Regions from separate parts of the Streptomyces sp. NPDC002825 genome, predicted to be linked through region 2. Evidence: riboswitches for the same ligand, from Rfam matches in the RefSeq annotation. Region 2 holds a riboswitch; the other holds the start of a gene.
The links. Region 2 has a riboswitch for ZMP and ZTP ahead of glyA (serine hydroxymethyltransferase). Riboswitches for the same ligand answer to the same signal wherever they lie in the genome.

Region 1 (4,202 bases), on a different contig from region 2:
CGCGACGGCACGGCGTACCGCGCCGACGTGCTGGTGCGGGAGTTCTCGGAGGAGCAGTGGGAGCGGCTCCTCGACCTCGCCGTCGACAGCGCGGGCCACATCGCCGCGCTCCTCGACCGCGACATGCCGCCGCACCTGGTGGAGGACGCGGCGGCGGCCGGGCTCGACCTGCTGCCGGGCATCGGGGATCTCGACCCGGAGTGCGGCTGCGAGGCGTGGGACCACTGCCCGCACACGGCGGCGCTCTGCTACCAGGTCGCGCGCCTCCTCGACGAGGACCCGTTCGTCCTCCTGCTGATGCGGGGGCGCGGCGAGCGGACGCTCCTGGAGCAGCTCCAGGAGCGCAGTACGGCACGGGCCGCCGCGCCGTCCGCGGGTGACGGGGAGGAGGCCGGCGGCCGGTTCGAGGAAGCCGGGGGCATGCCCGGCGTGTCGGCCGAGGAGGTGTTCGCGGCGGGGTTCCTCGTACCGCCGCTGCCCGCCCCTCCGGTGCTCCCGGCCGCGCCGGGGCGGTCGCCGTCCCTGGACACGGACACTCCCCCGGAGCCGGGGGTCGATCCGGCGGCCCTCGAGTTCCTCGCCCAGGACGCGGCGACGCGCGCGTGCCGGCTGCTCGGCGCGGTCCTGGGTGCGGGCGGCGCGCACGAGGCGGTGACGGACCCGACCGAGACTCATCTGACCACCGGTCAGGACGCGGTCCGGCTCGCGGCGGGCGCTCCCGTGCCCCGGATCGCGGAGCGCCTCGCCTCCGGTTCGGGCAGGTCGCGGACGGAGCTGGACCTGGCCACGCGCGCGTGGCGGTTCGGGGGCGCGGCCGCCCTCGCCGTACTGGAGGAGGAGTGGACGCCGGACGCGGAGGCGCTCGACCCGGCCGGGGTCCGGCTCGCCGGGGCCTGGGCGGACGACGAGCGGCCGGTGCTGCGGCGCGCGGGCGGCGCGCGGTGGACGGTCGTGGGCGCGGAGGCGCAGCTGCGGCTGGGCGAGGACGGGCGCTGGTGGCCGTACCTGAAGGCGGGGGCCCGCTGGTCCCCGGCCGGCCCGGCGGACCGTGACCCGTCGGCGGCCCTGGCGACGGCACTCGCCGGGGGCGCTACGGGAGCCGGGGGCTGAGGTTGGCGGTGGGCCGGCAGCCCGGGTGGGCGCGGCACGCCGGGGGGGGCGGCGACACGCTCCCCCGTTACCACCGCTCCCCCCCGGCGTCGGCGCCCACCCCGCCACCGGCACCGGCGCCGCCGGTCCGAGTGGCCGCCCCGTCACAGCCCGCGCCCGGTACAGCTGCCTACAGGCCGAGCTGGCGCTCCGCACCCTCGACCGTCTGGGCGAGCAGCACGGCGATGGTCATCGGGCCGACGCCGCCGGGGACCGGCGTGATGAGGGAGGCGCGCTCGGCGGCCGAGGCGAAGTCGACGTCGCCGATGTTGCCCGGGTTGTAGCCGGCGTCGATGACGACGGCGCCCGGCTTGATGTCCTCGCCCTTGATGAAGTTCGGCTTGCCGACGGCGGCGACGAGGACGTCGGCCTCGCGGACGACCGAGGAGAGGTCCTGGGTGCGGGAGTGGCAGTAGGTGACGGTGGCGTCGCGGCCGAGGAGGAGCAGGCCGGCGGGCTTGCCGAGGATGGCGCTGCGGCCGACGACGACCGCGCGCTTGCCGCTGAGTTCGACGTCGTACGCGTCGAGGAGGCGCATGATGCCGCCGGGCGTGCAGGAGACGAAGCCGGGCAGGCCGAAGCCCATGGCCGCGAAGGAGGCCATGGTGACGCCGTCGACGTCCTTCTCGGGGGCGATGGCCTCGAAGGCGGCGCGCTCGTCGATGTGCGGCCCGACCGGGTGCTGCAGCAGGATGCCGTGGACCTCGGGGTCCTCGGACAGGGCGGTGATGGCGGCGACGAGCTCCTCGGTGGTCGTCTCGGCGGGCAGCTCGACGTGCTTGGAGCGGATTCCGGCCTTCGCGCAGCGGTTCTGCTTCATCTTCACGTACGTGACGGAGGCCGGGTCCGCGCCGACCAGAACGGTCGCGAGGCACGGCGTGACGCCGGTGCGGCGGGTGATCTCGGCGGCTCGGGCGGCGGTCTCCTCGACCGTGCGGCGGGCGAGGGCCGTGCCGTCCATGAGGGTGGCGGTGCTGGTGGACATGGCAACTCCTGGGCGTCGTCTGTGACAGGTGGTTCGCCCAGGCGCACGGCATCGACACGGTCGCGTCACAGGGACGCCCCGCCGGGCCGCTCCCCGGTGGTGATCCACCTCAAGCGCCAGTCACGGCCCGGGCCCCACTCTACGTGAGGAGTGGGGGGCCGCTCCCGGACAGGGTGCATATGCCGTGCTGCGGGGTGGCTTGTCGGCGGCCCGCGGGCGCACCACGATGAGCGCGACGGGCCGGGACGACCTCGACGAGGAGGCCGAGTTGAACGATGCGTGGGTGGCCGGGGAACAACGGACGGGGCGGGCCCCGGTGGTGGATCCGGCAGAGGGCGTCGGCCCGGGCGCGGAGGCCGACCCGCACGGCCGGGAGGCCCGCCCGCTGGTGGCCGCGTCCTGGCGCCGGTCGGTACGCGCGCGCGTGAGCCGCGACGGGGAGGCGGGGGTCGAACTGGACGAGGACGAGCTGGCCGCGTACCGGGAGGAACATCCCCTGTCCGCGGCGATGCCGGTGATCCGGGAGCTGATGGGGGCCTACGCGACGGACGGGGAGCATCTCCTGGCGGTCTGCGACGCGGCCGGGCGGATGCTCTGGGTCGAGGGCCATCAGGGCACCCTGCGCAAGGCCCGCGGCATGAACTTCGTGGCCGGGGCCCGTTGGTCGGAGGCCGCGGTCGGGACGAACGCGCCGGGTACGGCCCTGGCCGTCGACCGTCCCGTCCAGGTGGTCTCCGCGGAGCACTTCCGGCGCTCGGTGCGGGCCTGGACCTGCGCCGCGGCCCCGGTGCACGACCCGCACACGGGGCGGGTGCTCGGCGCGGTCGACATCACCGGCGGGGAGCGGCTCGCGCATCCGCACAGCCTCGGCTTCGTCCAGGCGGTGGCACGGGCGGCGGAGTCCCAGCTGGCGCTGCTCGGGCCGGCTCCGGACCCGGGGCGGCTCCGGCTGTCGGCGCTGGGCCGGGACGAGGCGGTGCTGACGGTGGGCGGGCGGCGGCTGCGGCTGAGCCGCCGGCACAGCGAGATCCTGGTGGTCCTCGCGCACCGCCCGGAGGGCGTGGGCGGGGACGAACTCCTCACGCTCCTGTACGAGGACGAGTCGGTGACACCGGTGACGCTGCGGGCGGAGCTGTCCCGGCTGCGCGCGCTGCTGGGTCCCGACGCGCTGCGCTCACGTCCGTACCGCCTCGCGGGGGCGGTGGACGCGGACTTCGCGACGGTCGACCGTCGGCTCGCCTCGGGGGCCGTCGCGGCGGCGGCCGGGGACTACGCGGGGCCGCTGCTTCCGGCGTCGACCGCGCCCGGGGTCGTACGGCTGCGGGAACGGCTCGCGGACCGGCTGCGGGCCGCGCTGGTCGACCGGGGCGATCCGGGGCTGCTCGCGGACTGGGCGTACAGCGCGTGGGGCGAGGAGGACGTGGTGGTCTGGCGGGCGCTGTGCGCGGCCGTACCGGCGCCCCAGCTTCCTCCCGTACGGGCGAGGCTCGACTCCCTGGAGGCGGAACTGTCCGCCGGTGCAACGGGCTTGCAACGTACGGGTCTCCACACTCGGGCGTGAGCGCCGGCCAGGGACGGCCGGCGCGTCCCAGGGAGGCCATCCATGACCCGTTACGCCGCACCCGGCACCGAGGGCGCGCTCATGTCGTACCAGGCTCGCTACGACCACTGGATCGGTGGCGAGTACGTCGCTCCCGCGGCCGGGCGCTACTTCGAGAACCCCAGCCCGGTCGACGGTCGCCCCTTCACGGAGGTCGCGCGCGGCACCGCCGAGGACGTGGAGCGCGCCCTCGACGCGGCGCACGCTGCGGCCCCGGCGTGGGGGCGGACGGCGCCGGCGGAACGGGCGCAGGTCCTGCTGCGGATCGCGGACCGCATGGAACAGAACCTGGAGGCGCTCGCGGTCGCCGAGACCTGGGACAACGGCAAGCCGGTCCGGGAGACACTGGCCGCGGACATCCCGCTCGCGATCGACCACTTCCGCTACTTCGCGGGGGCACTGCGGGCCCAGGAGGGCGCGCTGAGCGAGATCGACGACGACACCGTGGCGTACCACTTCCACGAGCCG
Region 2 (4,202 bases):
GCCCCGCTGCCCGACTTCGACGGCAACCGGGTGGTGCTCGGCGCGTGGGTCGTCGAGGACGAGGCGGCGGGGCTCGGCATCCGGGAGTCGGCGGGGCTCGTCACCGACGAGTACGCCCGCTTCCTCCCGCACGTGATCCTCTAGGACCCGTCAGATCTTCACCACGGTGACGGCCGGGCCGCAGAGCAGCGTCAGATCCTCCGGATCCGGGGTCAGGACGGTGACCGGGCCCGCCGCGCGGCGCGCGACCGCCGCCAGGACGGCATCGATCGCGTACTTGTGGCCGTGCAGGCCCTGCTCCCGCAGGAGCACGGCGGCCTCGTCGCTCACGGACCGGGTGACGTCGTGCACGTCGATGCGGGACAGGACCCATTGGATGCGCGCCGGGTGGACCCGCTCGTAGTCCGCCCCCAGACGGGTCGTTGTCGATCTCGAAGTCGGCCACGATCTCCCGTTGCCGCTCCATGGCGAGTCGATGCTCCAGCGCCTCCGCGACGTACGCGGAGAAACCGCCGGCCCCGACACGGCTGCGCACGCTCTCGGCGAGCTCCTCGGGCAGGCTGATCGAGTACTTCTTGCTACCGCTCATGCACCCGATCGTTCTGTCGATGCCCCCCTCGCAGGCGGTTTCCAACCGCACCACCAGGGGAGCCCGGCGTTCCCGACGCTCAGTCCGACAGAACCCCCCTCAACTGCTCCAGACCCCAGTCCAGGTCCTCCTTCGAGATGACCAGCGGCGGAGCGATCCGGATCGTCGAACCGTGCGTGTCCTTCACCAGCACCCCGCGCTCCATCAGCCGCTCCGAGATCTGCCGGCCCGTCCCCTTCGACGGCACGATGTCGACGCCCGCCCACAGCCCGCGCCCGCGCACCGCCTCCACCGCGCCGCCGCCCACGAGCAGCCCCAGCTCCGCGTGGAGGTGCTCGCCCAGCTCCGCCGCCCGCTCCTGGAACTCGCCCGTCCGCAGCATCGCGATCACCTCCAGGGCCACCGCGCAGGCCAGCGGGTTCCCGCCGAACGTCGACCCGTGCTCACCCGGCCGGAAGACCCCGAGCACGTCACGGTCGGCCACCACCGCCGACACCGGCACCACCCCGCCGCCCAGCGCCTTCCCCAGGATGTACACGTCCGGCACCACCCCCTCGTGCTCGCACGCGAACGTCCGCCCCGTCCGGCCCAGACCCGACTGGATCTCGTCCGCCATGAACAGCACGTTCCGCCGGCGCGTCAGCTCCCGCACCCCCGCCAGATAGCCGGCCGGCGGGACCAGGACCCCCGCCTCGCCCTGGATCGGTTCGAGCAGCACCGCCACCGTGTTCTCGGTGACCGCCGCCTCCATCGCCGTCAGGTCCCCGTACGGCACGATCTCGAACCCCGGCGTGTACGGCCCGAAGTGGTCCCGCGCCTCGTGGTCCGTCGAGAAGCTCACGATCGTCGTCGTCCGGCCGTGGAAGTTGTTCGCCGCCACCACGATCTTCGCGTGCCCGTCCGGCACGCCCTTCACCTCGTACCCCCACTTCCGGGCGGTCTTCACGGCCGTCTCGACCGCCTCCGCCCCCGTGTTCATCGGCAGCACGGCCTCCTTCCCGCACAGCTCCGCCAGCTGCGTGCAGAAGTCGGCGAACCGGTCGTGGTGGAAGGCGCGCGAGGTCAGCGTCACCCGCTCCAGCTGCGCCTTCGCCGCGTCGATCAGACGCCGGTTGCCGTGCCCGAAGTTGAGCGCCGAGTACCCGGCGAGCATGTCGAGATAGCGACGGCCCTCGACATCGGTCATCCAGGCACCGTCCGCCGAGGCGACGACGACCGGAAGGGGGTGGTAGTTGTGAGCGCTGTGCGCGTCCGCGGAAGCGATCGCGTCTTCTGTCCTCGACACGGGATCTCCGTTCGTCCTGCGGCTCGGGGGGTGGCTCGTCCCCAGGGGGCTGTGGCCCCTTTCTTATCGTCGCTCGGATGCCGGACGGGGAAACCTCGGCGACGGCACGCCAGCTACCCTGGAAACACGCACGGCGACTGGCGTACGGGGAAGCGACCCCGGGGGAGCCGTGCGCGCTCCACCACACGAGGTGCCGCTCGCCTGGGCATCACGGGCCCCTGGTCCCGTGCGCACCTCCGCCCCGGGACCGTTCCGCCGAACGCCCGGAGGACACCACCATGACCATCCCGCAGCACCACCCCGCACTCGCCTCGGCCGACCCCGAGCTCGCCGCCCTCGTCGGCGCCGAGGAACGGCTCCAGGCCGAGACCCTGCGCCTCATCCCCAGCGAGAACTACGTCTCCGCCGCCGTCCTCGAGGCCTCCGGCACCGTCCTCCAGAACAAGTACAGCGAGGGCTACCCCGGCCGCCGCTACTACGAGGGCCAGCAGAACATCGACCAGGTCGAGACGCTCGCCATCGAGCGCGCCAAGGCCCTCTTCGGTGTCGACCACGCCAACGTCCAGCCCTACTCGGGCTCCCCGGCCAACCTCGCCGTCTACCTCGCCTTCGCGCAGCCCGGTGACACGGTCATGGGCATGGCCCTGCCCATGGGCGGCCACCTCACCCACGGCTGGGGCGTCTCCGCCACCGGCAAGTGGTTCCGGGGCGTCCAGTACGGCGTACGCCACGACACCGGGCGCATCGACTTCGACGAGGTCCGCGAGCTCGCCCTCAAGGAGCGCCCGAAGATCATCTTCTGTGGCGGCACCGCGCTGCCCCGCACCATCGACTTCGCCGCCTTCGGCGAGATCGCCCGTGAGTCCGGCGCCGTCCTCGTCGCCGACGTCGCCCACATCGCCGGCCTCGTCGCGGGCGGCGCGCACCCGTCCCCGGTCGGGCACGTGGACGTCATCTCCACGACCACCCACAAGACCCTCCGCGGGCCGCGCGGCGCGATGCTCATGTCCACCGAGGAGCACGCCAAGGCCCTCGACAAGGCCGTCTTCCCCGGCCTCCAGGGCGGCCCGCACAACCAGACCACCGCCGCCATCGCCGTCGCCCTCCGCGAGGCCTCCCAGCCGTCGTTCCGCGACTACGCCCACGCCGTCGTCGCCAACGCCAGGGCCCTCGCCGAGGCGCTCCTCGCGCGCGGCTTCGATCTGGTCTCCGGCGGCACCGACAACCACCTGATCCTGATCGACCTCACCCCGAAGCAGGTCCCGGGCAAGATCGCCGCGAAGGCCCTCGACCGGGCCGGAATCGTCGTCAACTACAACACCGTCCCCTACGACCCGCGGAAGCCCTTCGACCCCTCCGGCATCCGCATCGGCACCCCGTCCCTCACCTCCCGCGGCCTCACCCCGGGCCACATGGACCAGGTCGCCGAGTGGATCGACCGCGCCGTCACCGCGGCGGGCACCGGCGACGAGGACACCCTCGCCGCCGTCCGCGCGGAGGTCGCCGACCTGATGGCCGCCTACCCGGCCCCGGGCCTCCCGGTCTGACCGGCGGCTGTCCGGCCCCGGGCCTCCCGGTCTGACCGGCGGCTGTCCGGCCCGGGGTTTTCCGGTCTGGCCGGCGGCTGTCCGGCCCGGGGTTTTCCGGTCTGGCCGGCGGCTGTCCGGCCCGGGGTTTTCCGGTCTGACCGGCGGCTGTCCGGCCCGGGGTCTTCCGGTCTGACCGACGGCCGTCCGGCCCCGGGCCTCCCGGTCTGACCGGCGGCTGTCCGGCCCGGGGTTTTCCGGTCTGACCGACGGCCGTCCGGCCCCGGGCCTCCCGCTCTGGCCGGCCGCTACCCGGCCCCGGCCCTCCCCGTCTGACCGGCCGCTACCCGCCCACGGCCTCGCGGATCAAGGCCGCGAGGTCCTCGGCATGGGTGTCGTCCGCGCCCGCGTTCAGCCGGTTGCGGGTGAAGGCGAACGCGAGTCCGCGCGCGGGATCGGCGAAGGCGGTGCTGCCGCCGCTGCCGTTGTGGCCGAACGCGGTGGGCTCGCCGCCCGTCTCGGGCCGTTCGAGGAAGTAGCCGAGGCCCTTGGGGATGGGGGCGCCGAGGATCCGGTCCGGTTCGCGGGTCTGCGGCGCGTACAGCAGCGGCAGCCGCTCGGCGGGGACCAGCCGGACCCCGTCGACCTCGCCGAGCAGCGCCGCGTACATACGGGCCACGGCGCGTGCGCTCAGGGTCGCGGCGGCCGGGGCGTCGGCCCTCAGGTAGTCGGAGCGGTTGGCGAGCCGCGCGCAGGGCCACACGCCGGGGTTCGGCACGGCCCGGCGGAACGGGGCGTCCGC

Region 1: another riboswitch for ZMP and ZTP. It lies ahead of ABT041_RS06140 (bifunctional 5,10-methylenetetrahydrofolate dehydrogenase/5,10-methenyltetrahydrofolate cyclohydrolase); the one in region 2 lies ahead of glyA (serine hydroxymethyltransferase).

Annotation. Positions count from the first base shown of each region.
Region 1 is NZ_JBEOVH010000003.1:310,670-314,871, forward strand. Features, by position in the region: gene ABT041_RS06135 (SWF or SNF family helicase) at 1-1,110, shown strand, start outside; gene ABT041_RS06140 (bifunctional 5,10-methylenetetrahydrofolate dehydrogenase/5,10-methenyltetrahydrofolate cyclohydrolase) at 1,280-2,134, opposite strand; ZMP/ZTP riboswitch at 2,163-2,268, opposite strand; gene ABT041_RS06145 (GAF domain-containing protein) at 2,403-3,695, shown strand; gene exaC (acetaldehyde dehydrogenase ExaC) at 3,738-4,202, shown strand, end outside.
Region 2 is NZ_JBEOVH010000028.1:37,779-41,980, forward strand. Features, by position in the region: gene ABT041_RS29235 (glutathionylspermidine synthase family protein) at 1-144, shown strand, start outside; gene ABT041_RS29240 (hypothetical protein) at 151-351, opposite strand; gene rocD (ornithine--oxo-acid transaminase) at 669-1,874, opposite strand; ZMP/ZTP riboswitch at 1,998-2,088, shown strand; gene glyA (serine hydroxymethyltransferase) at 2,153-3,421, shown strand; gene ABT041_RS29255 (serine hydrolase domain-containing protein) at 3,744-4,202, opposite strand, start outside.